One region of the Mesorhizobium sp. WSM2240 genome, then DNA from elsewhere that is predicted to be linked to it. Evidence: riboswitches for the same ligand, from Rfam matches in the RefSeq annotation. Region 1 holds a riboswitch; each other region holds the start of a gene.
The links. A riboswitch is a leader RNA that binds a small molecule or an ion and turns the genes downstream of it on or off. The one in region 1 is predicted to bind cobalamin.
Positions count from the first base shown of each region.

Region 1 (9,617 bases):
GCGTCGTAGCGCGGCATCGAGATATGCATCATCTCGACGGCGCAGCATGCGAGGCCGAACGTCATCCACATCAGCGAGCCGGTGCGGGCCCAGGTGATCAGCGCTTCCGACGAGGTGACGAGAAATCCCTTGTCGGACAGCTCATTGTTGAGATCGCCGAAAAACGCATCATCGGACCCGACGGGCTTTCCCGTATTCGGGTCGATGATGCCTTTCGGCTTGGGCGCGACCAGCGTGGAGGTATCGTTCAATTCCATTCCAGCGCCCCTTTCTTCCACTCATAGACAAAGCCGATGGTCAGCACGGCCAGGAACACCATCATCGACCAGAAGCCCAGCATGCCGATTTCGCCGAACGAGACCGCCCAAGGAAACAGGAACGCGACTTCGAGATCGAAAATGATGAACAGGATGGAAACCAGGTAGAAGCGGACATCGAATTTCATGCGCGCATCATCGAAGGAGTTGAAGCCGCATTCGTAAGCCGAGAGTTTTTCCGGGTCGGGGTTGCGGTAGGCCACCAGGAACGGCGCCGCAACCAGCGCCAGCGCCACGGCCAGGGCAACGCCGATGAATATGACGATAGGAAGGTATGAACCTAGAAGCGCGCTCATGCTCCGACTTTCCGTTCGCGGCCGACCGACCTGACCATAGCACTGAATCAAACCGCCAAACCGCGACAGATTGCCGACTTAGGCGGGCGCTGAGAACCATGCTGCAATGCGGCGAGCGTTAGCGCAGGCAATCCCGCGAAGCAAGCCAAACATTGGGCGGCATGCGGCGACTTTTTGCACGAAAGCAGACCGATCGGCTCCCTGGCTCGCCTGGCCTTTCAGATAGTCATGTCGTGGCAGGAGACAATGACGTTGCGTCCGTTTCGCAGCTAAAACGAGTGGACGTGCGGACGGGCAACCGTTCAAATGCCGGGCCTTTCGCCTCAATCCGGATCAGGAACATGAAGGAAACCATTTCGCGCGCCATGGCGCGGCGCATCGCGCTTGCCGCGCAGGGCTTTGCCGACAGCAGGCCCGCTGGCGCAATTGCCCGGCGGCATCTCGCTAAAGTGATTGGCCGCACTGGCCTGTTGCAGATCGATTCCGTCAGCGTCGTGGTCCGCGCGCATTATATGCCGCTGTTTTCGCGGCTCGGACCATATGACCGCGAGCTGCTCGACGGGGCGGCGGCGGGCAAGAAGAAGCGGATGCTGTTCGAATACTGGGCCCATGAGGCGTCTCTCCTCCCGGTCGAAACCTGGCCGCTGATGCGCTGGCGCATGGACCGCGCGGCCAGCAACGAGGGCATTTACGGCCGCCTCGCTGAATTCGGCCGCGAGCGCGCCGATCTGATCGAGGCAACCTACCGTAAAGTGGCCGCGGACGGCCCGGTCGCCGCATCCGACATTGACGGCGCGAAAGGCTCCGGCGGCTGGTGGGGCTGGAGCGACGAAAAACACGCCTTCGAATGGCTGTTCTGGGCCGGCCGCATCACCACCGCGTCGCGCCGCGGCTTTGAACGGCTCTACGACTTGCCGGAGCGCGTGCTGCCGGCCTCGATCGTCGATGCGCCCGCGCCCGCACCCGCCGATGCCCATCGCGAATTGCTGCGCATTTCGGCCAGGGCCCTGGGCATCGCCACTGTCGGAGATCTACGCGATTATTTCAGGCTTTCGCCCACAGACGTGAAGGACCGCATCCCGGAGCTGGTCGAATCAGGCGATTTGCTGCCGGTCAGCGTCAAAGGCTGGAAGCAGCAGGCATTTCTCCATACCGACGCCCGCATTCCGCGCAAGGTCGCCGCGCGCGCTTTGCTTGCGCCCTTCGATCCTCTGGTGTTCGAACGCTCACGCGCGGAGCGGCTGTTCGATTTCCACTACCGCATCGAGATCTACACGCCCGCCGAAAAGCGCCGGTTCGGCTATTACGTCCTGCCGTTCCTGCTCGGCGACACGATTGTCGCCCGCGTTGACCTCAAGGCCGACCGGCCGGCCGGCGTTTTGCGCATGCTCGCCGCCTATGCCGAGCCCGGCGCTCCGCCGCAGACGGCAATCGAACTCGCCGAGGAACTGCGCCTGATGATGGCTTGGCTCGGGCTCGAGCGCATCGAGATCGTGCCTTCGGGCGATCTCGGACCGGCGCTGGCCGACATTTTCATGTCGTAACGCCGCGTTGACAGCACCGAGCCCGGACGCCTAAATTCGCGGCCAGACGGTCCTCCTCCCGCAAAGGGGGAGGCTAAGAGGGAATGCGGTGCGGCTTTCAGGCCAACTCCGCAGCTGTCCCCGCAACTGTAAGCGAAGAGCCGAAGGCCGAAAACCACTGGGATTCCCGGGAAGGCGGCCAAGGCGACGACTCGCGAGCCAGGAGACCTGCCGTCCGACGAAATATCCGACCGCCTGGCGGGTGTCCCGGGCAAGGAGCATGATGACTTGAAAGCCGACGGCATTTTTCCGCAACAGGACGGGGACGCAGGCGATGACGGCCATGCCGGCGTCACGGTCGTCGTCTGCTCGTCCTGCCGCGACGAGACCGGCTCCGATGCCCGCCCGCGCGCCGGCGAAGTTTTGGGCGACGCGACGCGGCTCGCCGCAGAGAACAGCAATATCGGTGTCAGGCAGGTAGAATGCCTCGGCAACTGCAAGCGGCGGCTCTCCGCCGCCATTTTGCGCGATGGGTCCTGGAGCTACGTCTTCGGCGACCTGACCGCCGATAGCGCTCCAGACCTGATAACCGGCGCAAAGCTCTTCGCCACCTCGGCAGACGGCCTCCTGCCATGGCGCGGCCGTCCCGACAGCCTCAAGCGCGGCCTCGTCGCGCGCATTCCTCCCCTCGACCTCCTGAAGGACAATTCATGACCGCTTCCGCCGCCCGCGTGCCCTGCACCGTCGTCACCGGCTTTCTTGGCGCCGGCAAGACCACGCTGATCCGCCACATCCTCGAAAACGCCAATGGAAGGCGGCTGGCCATCATCGTCAACGAATTCGGCGACATCGGCATCGACGGCGAGATCCTCAAGGGCTGCGGCATAGATGCCTGCCCGGAGGAAAACATCGTCGAACTGGCCAATGGCTGCCTCTGCTGCACCGTCGCCGACGATTTCGTACCGGCGCTCGACCAGATCCTGGCGCTGGAGCCCAAGGTTGATCACATCATCATCGAGACCTCCGGCCTCGCTCTGCCGAAGCCTCTGGTCCAGGCCTTCCAGTGGCCGTCGGTGAAGAGCCGCGTCACCGTCGACGGCGTCGTTGCCGTGGTCGACGGCCCGGCCCTTGCCGCCGGCAAGGTCGCCTCCGATCTCGACGCCCTGCAGGCGCAGCGCTTCAGCGACGATTCGCTCGACCACGAGAATCCGGTCGAGGAGGTGTTCGAGGACCAGATCGCCTGTGCCGACCTCGTTATCCTTTCCAAGAGCGACCTGCTCGACGCCGCCGGCAGCGCCCGCGCCAATGCCGTCATCGGCGAACACCTCGCGCGATCGGTCAAGATCGTGCCGACCTCGCAGGGCAAGGTCGATCCGTCCGTACTGCTCGGCATGGGGCTCGCCGTCGAGGATGATATCGAGAACCGCAAGACCAATCATGACGATGAGCTCGACCACGAGCATGACGACTTCGACAGCTTCATCGTCGAGCTTCCGGCGGTCTCCAACCCCGACGACCTCGCAAAACGCGTCGCCGCGGCCGCAGACGAGGAAAACGTGCTGCGCGTGAAGGGTTTCGTAGATGTGGGCGGCAAGCCGATGCGGCTTCTGGTCCAGGCAGTCGGCCCGCGCGTCAACCACTATTACGACCGCGCCTGGACCGCCGAGGACGACCGCCGCTCGCGGCTGGTGGTCATCGGGCTGAAAGGCCTCAACCGCGACGCGATCGAACGCATCCTCGTCAGCTAGGACACCGTGCAGCCATGCACATCCTGACCACGACATCCGCCTCGCTTGACGACCTCGTCGAGCCGGTCGATCTGCGGCAGACGCCGGCGGATATCGTGGCCCTGTCTTTCACCGACAGCGATCTGGCGGGGCTGGCGGCCGCGTGGAAGGCCGACTCGGTGAACCTGCCGTCGATGCGGCTTGCCGCACTGCGCGACCTGCGCCACCCGATGTCGGTCGATCTGTGGATCGACAGCGTCGCAGCGCACGCGAAAATCATCCTTGTGCGCATTCTCGGTGGCTACGACTGGTGGCGCTACGGCTGCGATCGGCTGGCCGCGATCGCCCGCGAAAAGGGTATCCAACTGGCGCTGCTGCCCGGCGAATGCCGCGACGAGGATCTGCGCCTCATCGAATGCTCGACCCTGCCGCGCGACGAACTCGACGCCCTGCTCGGCTATTTTCGCGAAGGCGGCCCGGAAAACATGCGCGGGCTGGTGAAGCGATTGGCGGGATTGGCCGGCGGCGAGACAACGGCAACGGTGCCTGTGTCCGTTCCGAAAGCCGGCTTTTACGATCCGGCGCGCGGCGTGGTCGAGCACGCGCCTTACCCTCCCCGTTGCGAGGAGGGTGGCCCGGAGGGCCGGGTGGGGGTGGCACAGAATCGAGCGCAATCGTCTCCACCCCGCTCCGCTTCGCGGATCGACCCTCCCCGCAAGGGGGAGGGCAAGAGCGCCGTCATCCCCATCCTCTTCTACCGTTCCATGCTGCTGGCCGCAGACGTCGCGCCCATTGACGCGTTGGTCCAAGCCTTGCGCGAGCGAGGCATGGCGCCCGTCCCGATCTTCGTTTCGAGCCTGAAAGACCCGGCCTCCGTCGCCTTCGTCGAAACAGCCCTCGCCGACCTCGCGCCTGCCGCGATCATCACCGCGACCGCCTTCGCGACTGGCGCCGAACCGGGCGTCGAAACACTGTTCGATCGCGCCGGCGTTCCGGTCTTCCAGGTCATCGTCGCCACCACGCGGCGCGAGGCCTGGGCGGAAAGCCAGCGCGGCCTCGCACCGGCTGATCTTGCCATGCATGTCGTCATGCCGGAGCTCGACGGCCGCATCCTTGCCGGAGCCATCGCTTTCAAGGCCGAGACCGAAGCGGATGCGGCGCTTGCCTTCAAGGCTTTCGCCAACCGCCCCGAGCCGGACCGCGTGGCGCAGGTCGCCGACCGGATCGCCGCCTTCATCCGCCTGCAGCGCACGCCGCACGCTGAGCGGAAGATCGCGGTGCTGATCCCGGACTATCCCAGCGCGCCCGGCCGCACCGGCTACGCCGTCGGCCTCGACGTGCCGGCAAGCGTGCTCGCCATGCTGCACGACCTGAAGCAACAGGGCTATACCGTTGAGGACATTACAGAATCGCCGCGCGAATTACTGAAGTTGCTTGAGCACGGCGATCAGGGATTGAGCTTGGAGGATTATGCAAGCCTCTCCGGCGATCTGCCCGCCAACGCGCGTGAGGCCGTTGAAGCGGCTTGGGGCGCGGCAGACACTGCGGTAATCGAAGCTTCTGATGCATCCCGCCGCGGCGATCTCACCAGCGAGGCCCAAGGCAGCTATAGCGAAGATACCTGGTTCCCCTTCCGCGCCGCCACTTTCGGCAACATCACGGTCGCCCTCGCTCCCGACCGTGGCCGCTCGGCGGATCGCCGCGCTGACTATCACGACCCGACCCTCCCCCCGAGCCACGCTTTGCTCGCCTTCGGCCTGTGGCTGCGCAAATCGCTCGGCATCCACGCCATCGTCCACGTCGGCGCGCATGGCACGCTGGAATGGCTGCCGGGCAAGACGGTGGCGCTGAGCAGCGGCTGTTTTCCCGAAATCGTCACAGGCTCGCTGCCCGTCATCTACCCCTTCATCGTCTCGAATCCGGGCGAAGCAGCGCAGGCCAAGCGGCGCATCGCGGCCGTCACCCTCGGTCATCTGCCGCCGCCTCTCACGGAGGCCGGGCTGGACGAGAACCAGCAGAAACTGGAGCGGCTGGTCGACGAATACGCACAGGCCGACGGCCTCGACCGCCGCCGCCGCGACCGGCTCGCAAAACTGATCGTCGAAACCGCCGCCAAGACTGGCCTCGCCGCCGAAGCCGGCGTGGCGAAGACCGACGCGCCCGACGAGGCGTTGCGCCGCATCGATTCCTGGCTCTGCGATCTCAAGGATTTCGCCATCAAGGATGGCCTCCACATTTTTGGCCGCGCCCCCGACGACGCGCCGGATGCGTGCCGGCAGAGCGCTGATTCAGAACGCGACGCGCTGATCGCCGCGCTCGACGGCCGGCACATCACCGCCGGTCCGGCCGGCGCGCCGGCGCGTGGCCGGATGGACGTGCTGCCGACCGGCCGCAACCTGTTCACCGCCGACCCGCGCACGATGCCGACGCCGACCGCCTTCGATCTCGGCCGCGCCGCCGCCGAGGAGATGCTGCGCCGCTATCTGCAGGATCACGGCGAGTGGCCGCGCTCGCTGATCATCGATCTGTGGGGCAGCGCATCGCTGCGCACCGGCGGCGAGGAAATCGCCCAGGGCCTGTTCCTCATGGGTTGCCGTCCGCAATGGGATTCCGCGACCGGCCGCGTCACCGGCATCGAGGTGCTGCCGCCCGCTACGGTCGGTCGCCCTCGCGTCGACGTCACCTGGCGCATTTCCGGCCTGTTCCGTGACATGTTCCCGACCCAGATCGCGCTGATCGACGCGGCCGCCGCCGCTGTCGCCGCTCGCGACGAGGCGGCTTCCGAGAACCCGCTCGCCGCCGAAGCGCGCGCGACCGGAAAGGCGCCGTCCCGCATTTTCGGCTCCTCACCCGGCACATATGGCGCGGGCACCGAGGATTTGCTCTCGAGCGGCGACTGGCAGTCCCGCGAAGAAATCGGCCGCGCCTATCTGGAAGCCACCTCTCACGCCTATGGCGGGGTTGGCGGCGAAGGCATGGCCGTGCCCGGCGCATTCGCCGCCCGCATCGCCGAAGCCGATCTTCTGGTGCACACGGGTGACGATCCTGGCCGCGACATTCTCGAAGGCTCGGCCGATGTCGCCTTCATCGGCGGCTTTTCGGCCGCGCTCGCAGCGTTGGGCAAGAACGCCGATGTCATCGTGCTCGACACCACCGACCCGGCGCGAACGCGCGCCCGCTCGATCACCGAAGCGGTGGCCCGCGTGGTCCGTGCCCGCGCGACCAATCCGCGCTTTATCGACGGCCAGATGCGGCACGGCCCGCGCGGCGCGTCCGAATTCGCCGAAACCGTCGACCGGCTGGTCGGCTTCGCCGAAACCACCAACGCCATTCCCGGCGCGCTGATCGAGGCTGTCCACGACGCCTATCTCGGCGATGAAAAAGTCCGCGCGTTCATCCTGCGCGAGAACCCGGCCGCGGCGAAAGTCATCGCTGAACGGTTCGCCTCGGCGCGCCGTCGCGGTCTGTGGCACCCCCTGCGCAACTCCATCGATGACGACCTCGCGGCCCTGATCGCCGAGGCGCAAGCGCTGGAGGCGGCATGACCGGTTTCTCCCGCCGCGGCGCCTGTCCAGCACTTTCCGCGCCGATGCAGACCGGCGACGGCCTGCTCGTCCGTCTGAACTCGGTTGCTGGAGGCATTTCCCCCAACGCGCTGATCGACTTGTGTGAATCGGCTGTGCGTCACGGCAATGGCATCATGGAAGTCACCGCGCGCGGCAGCCTGCAGATACGTGGTTTGACCATTGAATCCGCACTGATTCTGGCAGCCGAGGTCGATGCGCTCGGCATCGCGGTTCGTACAGGCGTTCCCGTCGAGACCGGACCGCTCGCCGGGCTCGACCCGGATGAAGTCGCCGACCCGCGCCCGCTGGCGGAGCGCATCCGGGAAGGCATCGAGGCCGCCGGCCTGGGAAGCCGCCTCGGCCCGAAGGTTTCCGTCGTCATCGACGGCGGGGGCTGGCTGGGGATGGGTACCGTGCTGGCTGATGTCAGGTTGGTAGCAGAACGGCACGAGTCTGGCATCCTCTGGCGCTTGTCGGTGGCAGGCGACGGCAGGACAGCCAGCCAACTCGCCCTGTTGCCAGAAACAGCCGCCGCCGACGCCGCGCTCGCGATCCTCGCCGCCATCGCAGCGCTCGGGCGCGAGGGGCGTGCGCGGGATCTCGAACCTGAGCAACTGGCCGTCTTGACGCAAGGGCGGAACGGTTCGCGCCCTGCGTTGCCCCCCTCTATACCTATCGGCACCTTCCCCCTTGCCGAAAACCTTCACGCCCTCGCCATCGCCCTGCCCTTCGGCAGCGTGCCGGCCGAAACGCTCATCGCGCTCGTACAAGCCGCTGCCTCGCTCGGTGCCTTCGAAATCCGCTTCGCACCGGAGCGCACTTTGCTCGTCCTCGGCCCCGTGCAACCCGCTTGCGCGGAACTCCGAAGCACCGCGGCATCGCTCGGCTTCGTCACCGATCCCGCCGACCCCCGCACGAAGATTGCCGCCTGCCCCGGAACCCCTGCTTGCGGGTCCGGCCACATCGAGACACGAAAAATCGCCGAGGAAATCGCGAAGGAAGATGGTGATACCTTCGACCGCTCCCTCTCCCTTCATGTCTCAGGCTGCGCCAAAGGCTGCGCCCATCCGGCTGAAGCCGCGCTGACGCTGGTCGGCGGCGAAAAAGGAGCCGGACTTGTCGTTTCGGGAACGGCCAAGGGGCTTCCGGCGGCCTACACGCCGGGCTATGACGCCGTGCGCGGCTTTGGCCGGGTTGCCGAACTTCTCCGAAATCAGCGCAGGCCGGAAGAAAATTCCGCGTCCTGTCTTGCGCGGCTGGGTGAAACCCGGGTCGCGGCAGCCTTCAGGCAAGGATAACAATGGTCGAGTACGACTACATTCACGACGGCATGGCGATCTATGAGCGCTCCTTTGCGATCATCCGCGCCGAAGCCGATCTCAGCCGCTTTTCAGAGGCCGAGGCCGATGTCGCGGTGCGCATGGTGCATGCCTGCGGATTGGTCGAAGCGGCGCAACATTTTGTTTTCTCTGAAGGATTTGTCGAGGCGGCGCGAAATGCGCTGATAGCAGGCGCGCCGATCTTCTGCGATGCCGAGATGGTCGTGCGCGGCATAACCCGTGCGCGCTTGCCGGCCGATAACGAGGTCATATGCACTCTGCGTGATCCGCAAACGGCTGAAATCGCAAGAGAAATCGGCAACACCCGCTCCGCCGCCGCGATGCGGCTGTGGGGCGAGCGCATGGCAGGCTCGGTCGTCGCGATCGGCAACGCGCCGACCGCCTTGTTCTACCTGCTTGAGATGCTGCGCGATGGTGCGCCGAAGCCGGCCGCGATCATCGGCATGCCGGTCGGCTTCGTCGGGGCGGCCGAATCGAAGGACGCGCTTGCCGAAAATTCCTATGGCGTCCCCTATGCAATCGTGCGCGGCCGCCTTGGCGGCAGCGCCATCACGGCTGCGGCCGTCAATGCACTTGCGAGGCCGGGCCTGTGACAATGCAACCGAAAGGCCGCCTCATCGGCGTCGGCACCGGACCCGGCGATCCCGAATTGCTGACCCTAAAAGCGGTGCGCGCGCTGGCCGAAGCCGACGTGGTCGCACATTTTTCGAAGCGCGGCAGCAATGGCAATGCGCGCGCCATCATTTCCGAGCATCTGCGGCCTGAAATCATCGAGCTGCCGCTGCTCTATCCGGTCACCGTCGAGGTCGACAAGGAGCACGTCGACTACAAATCGGCGATCAGTGACT
Region 1 is NZ_CP159253.1:2,746,803-2,756,419, forward strand. It holds gene ABVK50_RS13445 (NADH-quinone oxidoreductase subunit B) at 1-257, opposite strand, end outside; gene ABVK50_RS13450 (NADH-quinone oxidoreductase subunit A) at 248-613, opposite strand; gene ABVK50_RS13455 (winged helix-turn-helix domain-containing protein) at 955-2,157, shown strand; cobalamin riboswitch at 2,188-2,387, shown strand; gene ABVK50_RS13460 (DUF1636 family protein) at 2,425-2,850, shown strand; gene cobW (cobalamin biosynthesis protein CobW) at 2,847-3,884, shown strand; gene cobN (cobaltochelatase subunit CobN) at 3,899-7,408, shown strand; gene cobG (precorrin-3B synthase) at 7,405-8,727, shown strand; gene ABVK50_RS13480 (precorrin-8X methylmutase) at 8,730-9,362, shown strand; gene ABVK50_RS13485 (precorrin-2 C(20)-methyltransferase) at 9,365-9,617, shown strand, end outside.

Region 2 (9,160 bases), on a different replicon from region 1:
CGACGCGTGGGTCCATGGTTGCGGCGGCGCCCGCTATCTGGCGGGCATAGGCGCGACGGACGATGGCGAGTTCCTCAGGCGTGAACGGTTGATTGGGCATCGAGGCGTGTATTCCAAGCGGATTCCACAGCCGTTGCGGCGGTGCTTTGCGCCGACTCTAGCGGTTTTGCGCCGTGAAATCCATCACTATCGATAAGAGGTACTTATCGTTAGTGTATTCTGTCCTCAAAGAAATCACCTGTGGCGGAAGCCAGTGGCGAGATAGCTTCGGTAGCGCGAATCGGCTACAAACGAATCAATGGCTTACGATTTTTCCGACCTGCCCCTCGACACCCTGCTGGGGCCGCTGGCCCGCGCCGACGACCTTCTCGCCCGCCTCGACGAGCGCTTGGCAAAAAGCCCGGTCCGCGAGGGTTGTGTCGAGCGCCAAAACTTTGCCGACGCGGCGGCCGCGCTGTGGCTCGACGGCGAGCTCGTCCACGCCGAAGACCTAGTCCTGCACGACGCCCATATGGACGTCCGCACCCCGACCCACGAGCTGACCCGCGCGCACGCGGTGCTGCGCGCCCGCCGCCGCATTTTTGCGCAAAAGCCCGACTGGGCACTTTCTCGCGTCGGCCTTTCGACCCTGCGCGGCCGCGAAGGGCAGGACGGCAACGCGGCGCGCGCGGCAAGTGCCGCCAGGCCCGATGCCGCGGCGCCGAACGAAGACGCCGACCCTGCTGAGGAGGCCGACCAGGACGATGCTCTTGCCGATGAACTGGCCGAGATCGACGCCGTGCTGGCCCGCTCCAGCCGACTGCTTGCCGGCGAAGATTTGTCGCCGCGCGCCGCGGACAGCCCGGAGGTCGACACGGCAGGGCAGGGGGCAAACGCGCGGCAGGCCTTGCCGGACAGCCTCGGGCCGCTGATCCGCGACCTCGACTGGGACGAGGACCAGCGGCTGGCCGACTGGCTCGCGGTCGTCGGCCGGCTGCGCAGCGAGGGCATGCCGGCGGTGCTGCAAGCGGCGATCGCCTGGGACGCCTGGCAGGACATCGAACCGCTGCAGCACCAGCATTGGCTCGGCAATCTGCTCGTCGCCGCGCTGTTGCGGGAGACCGGCAAGGTCGGCTCGCATCTCTTTTGCCTGAACGCCGGGCTGCGCATCGTTTCGCGGGAGCGGCGCAAAAGCCCAATTCGAACCACCCGGCTGATGGCCGTCCTCGACGCCCTTGCCGAAGCGGCCTCAGCTGGACTGAAGGAACTCGACCGGCTGGTGATGGCCAAAAGCCAGATGGAACGCCGGCTGAGGAACCGGCGAAAAAACTCGAGCCTGCCGGCGCTGATCGACCTGGTGCTGGCGCGGCCGGCGGTGTCGGCAGGGCTGATCGCGGCCGAGCTCAAAATCACACAGCGCGCCGCGCTCGGCCTGATCGCCGAGCTCCACATCCGGGAGGTGACGGGCAGGGGGCGCTACAGGGCGTGGGGGATCATCTAGATCGTTGCATCTGCGGCCGGACCCGAACCAGACCTATTTCTTCGATGCCGGGGGGAGGCGGTCCACGTATGGAATGACAGTACCTGCCGCGTTCCGGCTCGAAGCGTTCATCATTGGGCTGGGACTTCTGTCGCGCGGATCGAAACAGGCTATGCAAAAGGGCCGCGACCGATGGGTTCATGTATGAGGACCGCGCCGTACCGTAGAAGCAAAACCGGCGCAACTGCTCGACGCACCAGCCGTAGCCGCGGTGGCCGCATTGCTTTCCGCCCGGCAAGAGGCGACTCGATGTGCCGCATGCGGGAGGCTCGCGCCCGTTACGGGGGGCCAAAGTCTGCTTTTCGTCGCGGTGAATCATGCTAACAATGCGACATCGACAGTGGGTCCATCCCGGAGGTTCCGAGCATGCGCACAATCAGGTCACGATGGACCGTCGTTCTGGCGATGGCGTTCTGCGCCTTGCCGGCCGCCGCGCAGACGGGTTCCGACGATGCGGCGGCGGCCGCGTTGGTCGGCGACCAGATTCGCGAACAGGGGTTTGCCTGCGCGGAGCCCGCCAACGCCATGCGCGACCCCTCGGTTGACGAGGATGCCGTCTGGATGCTGACCTGCGCCGATGCAAAATACCGCGTCAGGCTGGTGCCGGATCAGGCCGCTGTGGTCGAGAAGCTCGACTGAGACACAATGTGATCGCTGTGGCACTGCTTTGCGCAGAGCGTCGCGCGATTTCTCTCGCGGATGCGATCGCTCTGCCCGAGCAAGGTCAGAAGCGGGAGCGATGCGGCCCGTAACAGTGGGTTGGGAAACTGATCGGCCGTCCTACTGGTTCCCTGCCAGTGCTCGTCGACGTCAAAACCGCCGCAAGAAATGGGATGCATCCAGAACGGCACCTGCTGAGTGAGTTCGACGGTTTATCGTTTGACCGGATGTGCCCACACTGCTACCCACAACGCTGACGGTTCCGCGTTCGTAGCGGATGAAAAGGGAACACGGTGAGGACGACCCGAAGAAGGGCCGAATCCGTGGCTGTCCCCGCAACTGTAAGCGGCGAGTTTTCGTCAGATGCCACTGGGGTAAGTTCCCTGGGAAGGCGACGAAAAACCGGGACCCGCGAGCCAGGAAACCTGCCGTCAGCCGTGGTCACGCGCGAAACCGTAGGGCGGGGTGTCCTTTTGGTGTGACGAGCTGCATGCCTATGCATGGAGTTCGTTCGGTTCGCGGTGACGGAAGCCACAACACAGGTCTTGCGATGCCGCGTTCTCTCCTTTCTGTTTTCAAAACAATTGTCGTGTCAGCTCTTGCCGCGCTTCTTTCCCAATCGGCATTTGCCGAAACCGCTAAAATAACCGATGTCAGCGGTCGAACCTTCGAAATGGAAGTTCCGGCCAAGCGCGTCGTTCTCGGTCTCTATTTCGAGGACTATTGGGCGATCGGCGGCGATGCCGCGATGGACAAGCTTGTCGGCATTTCCAAAGCCGCCTGGAGCGACTGGCGTCCGGCCAACTGGCAGGCCTATCTGAAAGTTCGGCCTTCCCTTGACCAGATTCCGGACGTTGGCGAAGTCGAGGTCAGCACCTTCTCGGTGGAGAAGCTGATCGCCCTGAAACCTGACGTCGCCATCCTTGCCGAATGGCAGGTCAACGGCATCGGCGGCGACTTCCAGCGCATCGTCGATGCAGGGATTCCCGTGGTGGTGGTGGACTACCATGCTCAAACCGAAGAACGCCATGTCGCCAGCACGAGGCTGATCGGCAAGGTTATCGGAGCGGAGGACCGCGCCGAGAAAATTGCCCAGGAATACGAAACCTCGATCAAGGAAGTTCGCGACCGGATTGAAAAGGCCGGACAGCCGCGCCCGTCCGTCTATATCGAACTCGGTAGCAAGGGTCCCGAAGAACAGGGGCCAAGCTATGGCGACTACATGTGGGGCAAGATCGCGGAAGTCGCCGGTGGCGACAACATCACGAAGGACGTTGTACGGACTTGGGGGCCGGTCGCTCCCGAACAGGTCCTGGCGTCCAGGCCAGAGGTCGTCATGATGGCAGGTTCGGAATGGCGCAAGCATCCGACTGGCCAGTTGATGGGCGAAGGAGTCACCGCGGCGGAGGCGCTCGAACGGCTGAAGGACTTCACGCAGCGTCCCGGCTGGAGCTCGCTTCCTGCGATTGAAAACGGAAGACTTCACGCCGTCTATCAGGGCGCATCCCGGACGATCATGGACTACACCTCGGTGCAGTATTTCGCCAAGGCGCTCTACCCGGACCTGTTCAAGGACATTGATCCGCAGTCGAATTATCTCGCCTTCTACGAACGCTATCTGCCGATCCGGCCGAGCGGCACCTTCATGACCGGCTTGAAGTAGGCCCTCATGAGCGAAGCCATAAACGCTGCCCTGTCGCGGCATCGGGCGGCGGAGCGCAGGAAGGTGACGCTTGTCGCTGGCCTGCTTGTCCTTGCCTGCGTCTCCCTCGTCTTCGATATCGCGACTGGGCCGGCTCTGCTTCCGGTCCCCGACGTCGTCGCCGCGCTGATAAGTCCGGCAACGACTGACCCAACGACGCAGATCATCGTCTGGACGCTGCGCCTGCCGATGGCATTGATGGCGATTGTCGTTGGCGTCGCGCTCGGCTCGAGCGGCGCGACGATGCAGACGTTGCTCGACAACCCGTTGGCCAGTCCCTACACGCTGGGGCTGGCTTCCGCGGCAGGCTTCGGAGCTTCGCTGGCAATTCTCAACGGCGGATGGGGTCTCAATCCGCTCTTCATAGCCCCGGCCTGCGCCTTCATCGTCGCGTGCTTGGCATCTGCCCTAATATACGTTGTCGGCAACATGCGCGGCATGATGGGCGACACGATGATTCTGGCCGGGATCGCCCTGATGTTCCTGTTCCACTCCCTGCAGTCGCTTCTGCAGTTTCACGCCACGCCCGAGGTCGGGCAGCAGATCGTCTTTTGGATGTTCGGGACGCTCGCCAAAGCGACTTGGACAAACCTTCTCATGACGGCGGCCGCGGTTGCAGTTTCCATGCCCCTGTTGATGCTCAATGCCTGGAAGCTTACCGCTCTCCGCCTCGGCGAGCAGCGCGCACGCGCGGTGGGGGTTTCCGTCTCGAGCCTGCGTTTGACAACTATCGCGCTGGTCTCATTGATGACCGCCACGGCTATAAGCTTCGTCGGCACGATCGGCTTCATAGGATTGGTCGCTCCGCACATCGCCCGGATGTTGGTCGGTGAAGACCAGCGTTACCTTCTCGTGGCAGCCGGGTGTGTGGGTGCGGTCATGCTCTCACTGTCCTCGGTTCTCTCGAAGATCATCATGCCAGGCGTATTGCTGCCGGTCGGCATCGTCACCGCCGTCATTGGCGTGCCGTTCTTTCTTCATCTCATCCTTCGACGTTCGAGGGAATACTGAGATGCTGTCGGTCACTGACCTCGATCTGGCGCACGGCAATGTTCCCGTCGTCGACGATCTCAACATCAACTTCATGGCAGGCCAAGTGACTGGCATCGTCGGTCCGAACGGCGCGGGAAAGTCGACCTTTCTGCGCACCCTGTTCGGAGACCATGCCGCCAGGAGAGGAAGCCTTCGCCTTGGCGAAGAACAATACAGCCCCGCCCATCGCCGAAAGTGGCAGGCCCGTATTGGCTTCATGCCGCAGGACAATGGTTCGCATGGCGGACTGACCGCGCTGGAAGTGGTGCTTCTCGGATCTATAGAGCACCTTTCCCTTCGCCTGAACGATGTCGCTCTGCGCCGTGCCGCGTCCGTGCTTGATCGGCTCGGGATGATCGACCTTTCCCAGCGCCGCGTCGAGACTCTCAGCGGCGGGCAACGGCAGCTTGTGTATTTCGCGCAGGCCTTGATGCGGGAACCTGCAGTGCTGCTTCTGGACGAACCTGTCAGCGCGCTCGACATGCGTCACCAGATGCTGCTGATGAAACAGGTCCGGGAAATCACCCGCCAACGCAGGATTATAACCATCGTCGTTCTGCACGACCTCAATCTTGCTGCGAGCTTCGCCGACAGGCTGATCATGATCCACGACGGCAAGGCCGAGGTCGATGGAATTCCCCGCGATGTTCTGTCCAGCCAGCTTCTGGAAAGGGTCTACGGGGTGCAAACGAGACTTCATTATGACCCGGACGGCCGCCCGTGGGTTCATGTCCACGACGCGAACGAGGTCCACCGTGCAGTCTGACACATCCGTCTTTGATGACGTCACCGAATATTGGAACCGTCGCGCCCCGCTGTTCGATGGAGCGGCGTCTCATGTCCGCCACAAAGCCGAATGGCTCATAGTTCTGCGAGCGGCATTTGCAACCGCTGACGCGAAGGATGTTCTCGACTTGGGTTCGGGCACTGGCGCGTGTGCGCTGGCCGCCGCCGAACTCGGGCACCGGGTAACCGCCATCGACGGAGCAGCCAAGATGCTGGCGCATGCCCGGCGGAATGCGCTTTTGCGAGGGCTGGATATCAACTTCATCGTCTCGTCGATCGACGACTTCGCAGCAACGCCCGGCAGCGCCGATATAGTCACCATCCGCAACGTTCTGTGGACGCTTAAGGACCCGCTCGCGGCATTGAAAAAGGCGCGAATGCTGCTTCGCCCGGATGGAAGGATTGTGGTGTCGGACGGCCTGTGGTCCGTCGATCCAGGGAATCAATCGACCTATACGACCGATCTCGCTGCCCGACTGCCATTTCACGCCGGGCTTACACAGCCTGACGCCGAAAAGCTCCTGAACGATGCCAGCTTCGGTGACGTTCACTCCTGGCATCATCTGTTAAATGCATTGCCATACCCTGGCGGGGCGCCGTTCTTTGTCCTCTCGGCTGTGACACCAGTGACCAGGTAATGCGCGTGTCGAACTGGGTTGTGGCAATGTCGGCAGGCACTGAATTCAAATGCGGCCATTGGATAACGATCCCGGGATGAGGGACGCAGATGCGATACAAATTCAACTCAGACGGATGCGACTGTCAGTCGATTGGCCGCAATTGAAACCTGTTCGTTTCTCGCCGCTGTCATGCTAGGAGCATCGCCGGAGGCCGAATGCTCGACTTAGCGGCACACAGGAAAGACAAGACGGTCGCGTTCATCGCGACACTTGTCCTGTTGCTGCAGACGTTCTTCGTGTCCTGGTCCCTCGCGGCTGCTCCGCACGACGGGATTTTGGATGCCTTCGGCAACCCGCTCTGCGTCACCAGTTCCGACCCAACTCCATCGGACGGCCCCCTTGAGGGACCGACATGCTGCACGCTCGGTTGCAACATGTCGTCGACGGTCTTCCACACGCCAGCCCCCGATGCCGTGCCAGTCAGGCAGGATGTTGAAGCGAACGTTCAAGTTGGCATTGAGCATGCCCTTCTTCGTGCCAGTCCCGATCATAATCCGGGCAGCCCTCGCGCTCCCCCTCTGACGGCCTGATCGCCGGGGCGTTCGCGGTAACCCAACCTGTCAGGTGTCGCCCGCGTCGGCCCTGTGCGGCGGGCGTGCTGGAGCAAGTCCATCACCGGATTGCGATCGCGCCAGGCGCGCGGCCGCGACGAAATGCGAAGGCCGTCCCTTCGCGCCAATCCCTGTCGGCGGGGAGCGCCGACATAACAGAGAAAAGGGAAACCATGTTGAAGAGAATCACGCTTGCGCTGGCGATGGCCAGCATTGCCGTCCCGGCATTCGCGCACGTCACCCTCGAGCGGAGCGAGGCCCCGTCGGCACGACCTACAAGGCCGTGCTGCGCGTGCCGCATGGCTGCGAAGGCAAGCCGACCAACATCGTGCGCGTGCAGGTGCCGGAAGGGATGTATGCAGTGAAGCCGATGCCGAAGCCCGGTTGGAAGCTGGAGAAGGTGATCGGCAAGTACGAGAAGGCCTACGACAACCACGGCACCCAGCTGACCGAAGGTGTCAAGGAAGTGATCTGGAGTGGCGGCAATCTCGCAGACGACGAATACGACGAGTTCGTGCTGCGCGGCTCGCTGGCTGGCGACTTGCCTGTGGGATCGGCTCTCTATTTCCTGGTCGTTCAGGAGTGCCCGGAGGGGCTGGCCGAACGGTGGATCGAGATCCCGGCGGAGGGGCAGACGAGCGACGACCTGGAGATGCCAGCCCCGGCCCTCAAGCTGATCGAAAAGACCGACGGCCACTGACCTGAAGCATCGGAGGCGCGCCGGACATCGCGCGCCTCCGTAAATACTGGAGGAATGAGTCGATGGATGGACACGGCACATGCTGGCGGATCGTCCGGCTGCTGACGCTGGCATTGCTTGCTCTTGCTTTCCAGGCATCAGCCGCTTTCGCCCATGCCGCGCTGAACGGCAGCGTGCCGCAGGACGGATCGATGGTGGAAACCGTGCCGTCCGTGTTCTCCCTGGTGTTCAGCGAACCCGTCTCTCCGCTGACCCTGAAACTTGTCCGTCCTGACGGGTCTTCGACCGACCTGAGCGGTTTCGAGCTGAAGGACCGGACACTTGAGATTGCCGCGCCTGATGATCTTGGACGGGGAACCCATATCCTGACGTGGCGCGTCGTTTCCGCCGATGGGCATCCCGTCGGCGGGTCCGTCGTCTTCTCCATCGGCGAGGCTAGCGCTCACGCGCCCACGGCCGCCAACGAAGTCGACTGGACGGTGCGGATCGGCGTGTGGCTGAGCAAGACCGCTCTCTATGCGGGGCTGTTCATCGGTATCGGTGGCGTGTTCGCCCGCACTGTCCTGATGCCTGGCGTAAAGGCGGGCGTACGCCCCACCGCGGCCGCGCTTGCCACGGGAGCCGTCGGGGCAGTGCTGTCTCTCGGCTTCCAGGGACTGGATGCGCTAGGCGTGCCTATCGGAAGCTTGACCGACACACGTGCGTGGTCTGCCGGGTACGGGACAACCTTCGGCTCAACCGTCGTGGTCGCCCTGGCCGCGTTCGCTCTGGCCGGCATTGCGAGTGCCCTCCGGGGCGTGAGCGCAAAGGTTCTGGCCAGCGTCGCCCTGGTGCTTGGAGCCGGATCGCTTGCGCTGAGCGGCCACGCGAGCGCCGCGTCTCCGCAATGGCTGATGCGGCCTGCCGTGTTTCTTCACGCAGCGGCCATCGCCGTCTGGCTCGGCGCCCTGATCCCGCTCGGTCTGGCATTGAGGCGCTATGAAGCCACGAGCGTTTCCGCGCTGGCGCGGTTTTCGAAGTCCATCCCTGTCGTCGTGGCCGTGCTCATTGTCGCGGGGGTGATTCTGGCCATCGTGCAGGTGGGACGGCCGGAGGCCCTTTTCACCACCTCCTACGGCCGGGTGTTCGTCGTGAAGCTTTCCCTGCTGGTCGGCCTGTTCGCGCTGGCGGCCATGAACCGCTGGAAACTCACCGCTCCGACGGAGGCAGGGGATCACTCAGCCGCTCGGCGTCTCGCCCGCTCGGTCGCGGCGGAAACGCTGATAGTCATCCTCGTCTTCGGAGCGGCCGCCGCCTGGCGGTTCACGCCCCCTCCGCGGGCGCTCGCTGCGGCCGCGGCGGAGCCAGCCACGTTGCATGTCCACGGCCCGCAAGCCATGGCCGACCTGACGATCACGCCGGGTCGCGCGGGCAAGGTCGGCGTCTCCGTCTTCGTCATGGCAGGTGACTTCGAACCGCTGGATGCCAAGGAGGTCACCTTCGTCTTTTCCAACCCGGCAGCTGGGATTGAGCCGTTCCGCCGCCGCGCTG
Region 2 is NZ_CP159254.1:7,014-16,173, forward strand. It holds gene ABVK50_RS28430 (rRNA adenine N-6-methyltransferase family protein) at 1-100, opposite strand, end outside; gene ABVK50_RS28435 (RHE_PE00001 family protein) at 299-1,480, shown strand; gene ABVK50_RS28440 (hypothetical protein) at 1,886-2,158, shown strand; cobalamin riboswitch at 2,420-2,627, shown strand; gene ABVK50_RS28445 (ABC transporter substrate-binding protein) at 2,853-3,842, shown strand; gene ABVK50_RS28450 (iron ABC transporter permease) at 3,849-4,892, shown strand; gene ABVK50_RS28455 (ABC transporter ATP-binding protein) at 4,894-5,679, shown strand; gene ABVK50_RS28460 (class I SAM-dependent methyltransferase) at 5,642-6,337, shown strand; gene ABVK50_RS28465 (hypothetical protein) at 6,535-6,909, shown strand; partial or broken gene ABVK50_RS28470 (YcnI family protein) at 7,104-7,630, shown strand; gene ABVK50_RS28475 (CopD family protein) at 7,693-9,160, shown strand, end outside.
Region 2: another riboswitch for cobalamin. It lies ahead of ABVK50_RS28445 (ABC transporter substrate-binding protein); the one in region 1 lies ahead of ABVK50_RS13460 (DUF1636 family protein).

Region 3 (9,617 bases), 2.0 Mb from region 1:
GCGATCAATTCCTTGATAAAGGCTATGGCGCGGAATTCCCGCAGAAGCCCCGCATTGAAGGTGATCTCGTCGATGCGATTCTGGATCTCGTTGGCGGATTTCGGGGTACCCTCGCGGATCACCGGATTGATCTGCACCAAAAGCACATCCTCGGTCTCCGTCGCCTTGAAGAACGGGTAGATCGCAGGATTTCCTCCGTATCCGCCGTCCCAATAGGGCGTGCCGCCGATCTCGACCGCCTGGAAAAGCTGCGGCAGGCAGGCCGAGGCCATCACCACGTCGATGTCGATCTCGTCCGGGTTGAAGACGCGAAGCTGGCCGGTCTCGACATTCGTCGCCGAAATGAACAGCTTGATCTCCTTGCAGGCGCGGACATTGTCGAAGTCGATCTCGTCCCGGACCGCATCGCGCAGCGGATTCAGGTTGAGCGGATTGGCGACATAGGGCGAAAGCATGCGCGACACCGTGTCGTACCAGATGTAGCCCGGCGTGTTCTCCACCGACCAGTTGCCCCAGGCGACGTCCCAGGGCGTGCGCTGCACCGGGCTGAAGCGGCCCTTGCGCGCCACGGCTCGCCAGAAATCGTAAAGCTTCTGCCGCGCTCCGTCGGCGCCGCCGCGCACCCAGCCGTCGGCCAGCGCCGCCGCGTTCATCGCGCCGGCGCTTGTGCCGGAGATGGCGGCGAATTCCAGCCGCCCGTCCTCGATCAGCCGGTCGAGCACGCCCCAGGAAAACGCCCCGTGCGAGCCGCCGCCCTGCAGCGCTATGTTGATCGGTTTCTTGTTCGGCGCATGGCCGTTGATGGTCATTGCGGTGTCCTCACTCAGCCGTCCAGCCGCCGTCAACCGAGATATGCGTGCCGTTGATCTGGGCTGCGGCCGGCGAGCACAGGAACGAAACCGTCGCCGCGATCTCCTCCACCGTGACAAACTGCTTGGTCGGCTGGCGATCCAGCATGACCTCGCGGATCACTGTCTCGCGGTCCATGCCGTGCGCTTTCATCTGGTCGGGGATTTGCGCTTCGACCAGCGGCGTCAGCACATAGCCGGGGCAGATCGCGTTGCACGTTATCTTGTCGCGGGCGAGTTCCAGCGCGACGGTCTTGGTCAGGCCCATAATGCCGTGCTTGGCCGAGACATAGGCCGACTTGAACGGCGAAGCGACAAGCCCGTGCGCCGAAGCGATGTTGACGATGCGCCCGCCGCCGGCCTTTTTCATCAGCGGGACAGCGGCCGCGATGGTGTGGAAGGCCGAGGTCAAGTTGATCGCGATGATCGCATCCCATTTCTCGATCGGGAATTCTTCCACCGGCGCGACATGCTGGATGCCGGCATTGTTGACGAGGATGTCGACCGAGCCGAATTTCTCCGCCGCCCGCTCCACCAGGGCCCGGCATTCGAAGGCGTTCGACATGTCGGCCTTGATATAGACGGCCTCGCCTGGATGCTCCTTGGCGATTGTCTCGGCGATCGCGTGATCCTGCGGCGTATCCGAAAAGGAATTGACGACGACATTGCAGCCCTCGGCAGCAAGTGCATGGGCAATTGCCAGGCCGATGCCCGAGGTCGAGCCGGTGACGATGGCGGTCCTTCTTGCGGTCATGATGCTTCTCCGATGATGTTGCGTCGCAGCATACATATTGCATTGCAGCGAAATTGCGAAGCGTATCCGGCCGAACCGCCGGTTCATGCAAGCCGGTGGCGCCGATGGCCTCAACCCGCCCGGCGCAGCAGCATGGCCACCACGAACAACGCACCGATCGAACTGGTTACGATGCCTATCGGCAATTCCTGTGGCGGCAGAAGCGTCCGGGCGACAAGATCGCTGGCGAGGATCAGCACCGCGCCGAACACGGCGGAGGCGGCTATCAGCCGGGCGTGGAGCGGACCGGCAAAACCACGCGCAAGGTGCGGGACCATCAGGCCGACGAAGCCGATGACGCCGGCAACGGAGACGAGGAGGGCCGTCGAGAACGCCGACGCGATGAAAACCTTGGCGCGAAACCGCGCAACGTCCACACCGAGGCTTTCGGCCGTGCTTTCGCCGGCCAGTAGCGCGTCCAGCCTGCGGTTGTTGTACAGGGCAAAGGCGAGGATGAGCAGGCTGCCGGCCGTCGCCAGCAAGATGTTGTCCCAGCGGGCGAGCCCGAGACCGCCCATCGTCCAGAACAGAACCGAATGTGCGGCGCGCTGGTCGCCCGCGAAAACCATGTAATTGGTCAGGGCGATGAAAAGGAAGGAGACCGCGAGGCCGGCGAGGATCAGCCGCTCCGGTCCTTGCCCACGAACACGGCTGACCAGCAGCAGGACGACTCCGGCGGCCAGGATTCCGCCAGTGAAAGCGGCCGCAGGCAGCGTCCAGACACCGAATCTATCGCCGAACATGGTTATGACCGAGACGGCGCCGGCGGCAGCCCCGGACGACAGGCCGAATAGGAAGGGGTCGGCCAGGTCGTTGCGTGTTACCGTCTGCAGGAGAGCGCCGACGGTTCCAAGGCCTGCGCCGACTGATATGGCGAGCAGCATCCGCGGCAGGCGCAGATCGAGAATGATCCTGCCGACCGGACCCGATACGCTTCCATCCACGAAACCGAGCGAAGCAGCCAGCGCCGCGACCACCTCGGACACCGGGATGACCGTCGAGCCATAGGCTATTGAAAGCAGCGCCAGGGCGGCGATTGCCGCCGTCCCTGCCACCATGCTCAGGCGGTATCGTGCCTGCATCGCCGTCAAAACGCGTCCGGATGCATGGCCTTTGCGACCTTGCCGATGGCCTTGATGTTGGCGGGCCCGGGCGTGAGTTCAGCGTAACGCAGAGCAACGAACCGTTCGTTCCTGACCGCATCCGTTTCCTTCATCGCCGGATGCGCCTTCAGGAAGTTAAGGAGCTTGCGATAGCCGGCGTCGTCCTGGTAGTCGAGCAGGATCAGGAATTCGGGATTGCGGGTCGCCACGGTCTCCCAATCCGTCGTGCCCCAGCTGGTTTCCAGATCCGCCATGATGTTCCGGCCGCCGGCCGCTTCGATCATCGCCGTCGGAATCGCGAACTTGCCTGCTGTGAAGGGTTTGTCTTCGCCGGAATCGTAGAGAAAGACTCGGGTTTCACCTGCTGGTGTCTTGCTCCTGATCTCTTCGAGCTCGTTTTTCCATTTCCCGATCAAAGCTTCGGCCTCGCGCTCCTTGCCGAAAATTTTTCCTAGCTTCTCCATGTCGCCGAAAAGCAGATCGAGCGAGGCGGCGGACCGGTTCTTTTGGAGGTGGACACAGCTTTCGGTCAGCACCAGCGTCTTGATGCCGTAGGGGGCGAGCGTGTCGGGCGTCACGTCGCCTCCCGGCTTCATGCCGTAGTACCAGCCGGCGAAGAAGAAGTCCGGCTGAACCGCCACGAGATTCTCGATGGTCGGATATTTCGGGGCGAGTTCCGGGATGGAGCCCTGCTCGGCGGCAAATTCCGGGCCGACCTTGTACCAGCCGGTAATCCCGGTCAGGCCAACGATCGAAGACTGCAGATCCAGGGCGAACGCCATTTCCGCCATGTTGAGATCCTGAATGACGGCGCGCGTGGGGGCGTTTTCAAAGGTCAGCGGAGTTCCGCAATTGTCCACCGTCACCGGAAATGCCCATGCGGGGGCGGCGAACAATGCAAATGCGAGTGAAAGAGAGCAGGTCTTCATGTCCTCGGGTCTCCTTTTGTGCGTTCAAGGGTTGGGATGTCGAACACCGTCAGTTCGCGATCCTCGGCCGGATGGCGCACACGGAAGACGTCGATTGAGAAAACCTGCCGCACGATGGACTGGGTCAGCGTTTCGCGGGGTGTGCCGTAGGCATGAAGCCTGCCCTCTGTCATAACCGCGACCCTAGTGGCGAACGGGGCGACCAGGGGCAGGTCGTGCAGCACCGCTACGACCGTGATCGGCAGGCGGGACACAAGGTCCAGCAATTCGGCGCGCGCCCTCGGATCGAGGTGGTTGGTCGGCTCGTCGAGGAAGAGGATTTTCGGTTCCTGCGCCATGGCACGGGCCAGTTGCGCACGCTGCCTCTCTCCACCGGAAAGGAAGCCGATCGGGCGATCGCTGAAACCGTCGATCGAAGTGCAGTCAAGCGCATTCTGCACGATTCCAGCGTCATCACGCGGATTTCGCCCAGACGAATGCGGGATGCGGCCGAGCGACACGTAGTCGACGACCGACAGACGCGGATCGGGCTGGTCGATCTGGCCGACGATGGCAACGCTGCGCGCTCTTTCGACGTTAGACAGATCGCGCAGGCGACGACCGCCGAGAAGTACATCGCCACTGGCAGGGACGAGCGCGCCGGCCAGCATGCGCAGGAGCGTGGTTTTGCCCGCGCCGTTCGGGCCGATGATCGCCAGCCTTTCGCCCGCCTCTATCCGCAGATCGACATTATCGACGAGCAACCGCCCCGACTGCGAGCGATAGCTGAGTTCGCATGCGGTCATCAGGGGAGAGGTCATGGCCGCTCTCCGACTTCAACGCCGGATAGCCGACACATTCCGGTGGGAGCGCTCGACAGGGCTGAATCATTCTTCTGCAACCGCGTTTTCCTTCCGAATGACTGCGGAAGGAAGCGGATCGCACGGGTCGAGACGGCCGCGCATCGTTTCCTCCCGGCACACCCCGTCCGGTTCAAGTACTCAGGTGATGGCAGGTCTCCTGGCTCGCGGGTCTCGGCATTGCTCGGCCTTCCCGATCGTCGGATCAGTGGCGTTATCGAGCGTTGCTCACCGCTTACAGTTGCGGGGGCAGCCACGGCATTGGCTCGAAAGAGCCGCACCGTGTTCCCTTTTCACCCCTGGCGCTCGCGCGTTCGGGGAACCATCACGGGTGACGCTATCGGGAGTCGCGGACCGGGACAAGATGGGTCTCACAATTTCGCCTCCGTCACGACGCACCGTTTGTGCCGCTGTGATTGCGGCGATATACCGGAGTCTCGCACGCCGGAACCAACCAGGAAAACTCCATGAAAGCCGTCGTCTTCGAGAAATTCGGCACGCCGCCAAGCCTGCAAAACGTCCCCGATCCCACGCCCTCGCCCGACGGCGTGGTGGTAAAGGTCGAGGCGACCGGGCTCTGCCGTAGCGACTGGCACGGCTGGATGGGCCATGACCCGGACATCACGCTGCCGCATGTACCGGGCCACGAGCTTGCCGGGACTATCCAGGCGGTTGGCGGGCACGTCAGGAATTGGAACATCGGCGACCGCGTCACCGTGCCGTTCGTGGCCGGCTGCGGCCATTGCTTCGAATGTAATTCGGGCAACCACCAGGTCTGCGAGCGCCAGTTCCAGCCTGGTTTCAGCGCGTGGGGATCGTTTGCCGAATATGTTGCGCTCGACTTCGCCGACACCAATCTCGTCCGCCTGCCGGATGAACTGGATTTCGCCACCGCGGCCGCCCTCGGCTGCCGCTTCGTCACCTCGTTCCGCGCAATAGTCGACCAGGGTCGGACGAAACCCGGTGAATGGGTCGCGGTGCATGGCTGCGGCGGCGTCGGCCTGTCGGCGATCATGATCGCCACAGCGATGGGCGCCAACGTCGTCGCCATCGATCTGACCGACGAGAAGCTTGATTTCGCCCGGCAAATGGGCGCGGTCGCCACCATAAACGCCGCCAAAACCGAAAATGTGGTGCGCGCGGTCAAGCAGGTCACCAGGGGCGGCGCCCATGTTTCGATCGACGCGCTCGGCCATCCCGCGACCTGCTACAATTCTATCTCCAATCTGCGCCGGCGCGGCCGTCACGTTCAGGTCGGGCTGATGCTGGGCGACCATGCCAGGGCACAGGTGCCGATGAGCAAGGTCATCGCCTTCGAGCTTGAAATTCTCGGCAGCCACGGCATGCAGGCATTCCGCTACGGCGCGATGATGGACATGATCGCGACCGGCAAGCTTGCGCCGCAAAAACTCGTTGGAAGAAAGATCAGCCTCGCCGAAGCGCCGCAAGCGCTGATGGCCATGGACAAGTTCGAGGGGCTGGGCATCGGCGTCATCACGAGTTTTTGACACCCGGCGCTCTCACGCAATTACTTGACTCAGTCAACTATTTCCATGACATTGATCGGAGCAGCGGAGGCTCCGATGACCGAAATCGCGATCCCATCCAAAGAACAGATCGCGGATGTTCGGGCGTTTACCCGGTTCTACACGCGCCAGATCGGCCTGCTCCAGGAGCGGCTGCACAAAAGCGCTTTTTCGCTGACCGAAGCCCGAGTGCTCTACGAACTCGCCCACCGCGATGGCCTGACCGCAACCGATCTCGGCCGCGACCTGGGGCTGGACGCCGGCTATCTCAGCCGTCTTCTGAAGAAATTCGAAAGCCGCGGGCTTGTGACCAAGGCACCGTCGCCGGCGGATGCACGCCAGTCCATGCTGACGATCACGGAGGCGGGCCGCAAGGCTTTCGAGCCGCTTGACCAGGCGTCGCGGGAAGAAGTTGCGGGATTGCTCGGCCGCCTTTCCACGGAACACCGCGAGGCCGTCGTCTCGGCCATGCAGCGGGTTCAGCGCCTGCTCGGCCAGGATCAGAAGCCGGAGAAAGTCTCCTATAGCCTGCGGCCGCTTCAGGTCGGCGATATCGGCTGGATCGTCCACCGGCAGGGCGTCCTCTACGCGCGGGAATATGGCTGGGACGAAAGCTACGAGGCGCTGGCGGCCGAAATTCTCGCCGGCTTCGTCAAGTCATTCGACCCGGAACACGAGAATGCCTGGATCGCGGAGCGCGAAGGCAAGGTGGTCGGCTCGGTCTTTCTCATGCGCAAATCCGCCGACGTGGCGAAACTGCGCCTGCTCTATGTCGAGCCCTCGGCGCGCGGTCTCGGCGTCGGCCGCCGGCTGGTCGACGAGTGCATCGGATTCGCCCGCGCCAAGGGCTACAAGACCCTGACGCTGTGGACCAATGACGTGCTCGTCTCGGCGCGCCGCATCTATCAGGCTGCCGGCTTCCGATTGGTCGGTGAGGAGCGCCACCATTCCTTCGGCAAGGATCTTGTCGGCCAGACCTGGGACCTCGCGCTCTGACCTGCGAATCGACTTCGCCATTGACATAACGAGCGCCGTCCTCCACCTCATGGCGGAATTTTCGCTCGAAGAGGCCGCCCGATGACCGGGTATTTTTCCGCCCCCTTTGCCCGCCGCAAGTCGGTCGGCGTTGATGTCGGCGGCGTGATGGTCGGCGGCGGCGCGCCGGTCGTCGTCCAGTCGATGACCAATACCGACACCGCCGATGTCGACCAGACGGTGCGCCAAGTCGCGGCGCTGCACCGCGCCGGTTCCGAGATCGTGCGCATCACCGTCGATCGCGACGAGGCCGCCGCCGCCGTGCCCGGCATTCGCGAGCGGCTCGACCGGCTCGGCATCAACGTGCCGCTGGTCGGCGACTTCCACTATATCGGCCACCGCCTGCTTGCCGATCATCCCGAATGCGCCGAGGCGCTGGCGAAGTACCGCATCAACCCGGGCAATGTCGGCTTCAAGGAAAAGAAGGACAAGCAGTTCGGCGCCATCGTCGAAATGGCGATACGCTACGGCAAGCCGGTGCGCATCGGCGTCAATTGGGGGTCGCTCGACGCCGACCTTCTGACCCGGCTTATGGACGAGAACCAGAAGCAAGGCTCGCCGCTGACGGCGCAGGAGGTGACGCGCGAAGCGATCGTGCAGTCGGCGCTGCTTTCCGCGCATGCGGCCGAGGAGATTGGGCTTGCCCGCGATAAGATCATCCTGTCGGCGAAGGTCAGCCAGGTGCAGGATCTGATCGCCGTCTATACCGAGTTGGCGAAGCGCTCCGACCACGCCCTGCATCTCGGCCTGACCGAGGCCGGCATGGGCTCCAAGGGCATCGTCGCCTCCTCGGCGGCAATGGGCATATTGCTGCAGCAGGGCATCGGCGACACGATCCGCGTCTCGCTGACGCCCGAACCGAACGGTGACCGCACCCGCGAAGTGCAGGTGGCGCAGGAACTCCTGCAGACCATGGGCTTCCGCCAGTTCGTGCCGACCGTGGCGGCCTGCCCCGGCTGCGGCCGCACCACCTCGACCGTGTTCCAGGAACTGGCGCAGAACATCCAGGCGGATCTGCGCAAGAACATGCCTCTCTGGCGCGAGAAATATCCGGGCGTCGAGGACCTGAAGGTTGCGGTGATGGGCTGCATCGTCAACGGACCGGGCGAATCGAAACATGCCGACATCGGCATTTCGCTGCCCGGCACCGGCGAGATGCCGACCGCGCCGGTGTTCATCGACGGCCGCAAGGCTGCGACGCTGCGCGGTCCCGACATCGCCGAGGAATTCGAAAAGATGGTCGCGGACTATATCGAGCAGCGCTTCGGGCGCAGCGGCAAGGCCGCGGCGGAGTAGAACGATGCGGGCTGCCCGGCGAACGCTGCGCCTGGCCTCTGCAGTACTCCTTGCGGCCTGCGCTCCGGCCGGGGCCGAACCTTCGTCGGCGCTCGGACCGCCGCCCGTGACGATCGACCGGGTTTGCGACCTGATCGAAATCCATGCCGAGCGCAACAACCTGCCCAAGGATTTTTTCGCGCGGCTGATCTGGAAGGAAAGCCGCTTCGACGCAAATGCCGTCAGCCCTGCGGGCGCGGAGGGCATCGCGCAGTTCATGCCGGGCACGGCTGCGCTGCGAGGCCTCGACGACAGTTTCGACATCGAGAAGGCGATACCGGCCTCGGCGCGATACCTCGGCGAGTTGAGATTGGGCTTCGGAAATCTCGGACTCGCGGCGGCGGCCTACAATGCCGGCGAGAACCGCGTCTCGCGCTGGCTGTCCTCCGGTGGTTTCCTGCCGCTCGAAACGGAGGATTACGTGCTCGACATCATGGGCGAGTATGCGGAAAATTTTACCAATGCGGCATACACGGGAACGATCCGGCCGCTCGACCCGAAGGCGCCGTTCGACGAATCCTGCCGGCGCCTGCCGGCTATCCAGTCGGCGGTGACCGCCATGGCGACCGTCAACATCAAGCCCTGGGGCGTCCAGGTGGCGGGAAATTTCCGCCGCGCAGCCGCGATAAAGCAGTGGCAGCGTCTGAAGGGCCGGTTTTCGGCGCTGCTCGCCGATTACGAGCCGGTCGTCAGCCGCGTGCGCACGCCGATCGGCCGGCGTGGCATCTATGCAGTCAGGATCGGCGTCGACAACCGCGCCAACGCCGACATCATCTGCCAGCAGTTGCGCGGCGCCGGCGGATCGTGCGTCGTGGTGCGGAACCGCTAGATGGGCGTTTCTGATCGGCCGTCGCGGTGCTAAAGAGCGGGTCGCCGCACCAGGTTTGGATTTTAAATGCTCCACAATGCATCAGTTGATGACCGTCTCTACAGAGATCCGGATCTTGTTCAGTTCTACGACATCGAGAATGAAGGCGGCGAGGATCTGGCTTATTGCCTTCGACTGGCTGAAGGCAGGCAATCGGTTCTTGATCTGGGATGCGGCACCGGTCAACTCGCAGCAGCCCTGGCGAATGGCAGATCTGTCACAGGCGTCGATCCGGCAGCCGCCATGCTCGAAATTGCTCGACATCGCTCAAATGGACATAAGGTCAGCTGGGTCGAAGCGGATGCACGCGATGTCCGGCTTGGGCTGAAGTTCGATCTGGT
Region 3 is NZ_CP159253.1:4,744,599-4,754,215, forward strand. It holds gene ABVK50_RS23510 (patatin-like phospholipase family protein) at 1-809, opposite strand, end outside; gene ABVK50_RS23515 (3-hydroxybutyrate dehydrogenase) at 820-1,602, opposite strand; gene ABVK50_RS23520 (iron ABC transporter permease) at 1,713-2,699, opposite strand; gene ABVK50_RS23525 (ABC transporter substrate-binding protein) at 2,729-3,673, opposite strand; gene ABVK50_RS23530 (ABC transporter ATP-binding protein) at 3,670-4,473, opposite strand; cobalamin riboswitch at 4,645-4,854, opposite strand; gene ABVK50_RS23535 (zinc-dependent alcohol dehydrogenase family protein) at 4,980-6,020, shown strand; gene ABVK50_RS23540 (bifunctional helix-turn-helix transcriptional regulator/GNAT family N-acetyltransferase) at 6,096-7,034, shown strand; gene ispG (flavodoxin-dependent (E)-4-hydroxy-3-methylbut-2-enyl-diphosphate synthase) at 7,116-8,369, shown strand; gene ABVK50_RS23550 (lytic transglycosylase domain-containing protein) at 8,374-9,237, shown strand; gene ABVK50_RS23555 (methyltransferase domain-containing protein) at 9,304-9,617, shown strand, end outside.
Region 3: another riboswitch for cobalamin. It lies ahead of ABVK50_RS23530 (ABC transporter ATP-binding protein); the one in region 1 lies ahead of ABVK50_RS13460 (DUF1636 family protein).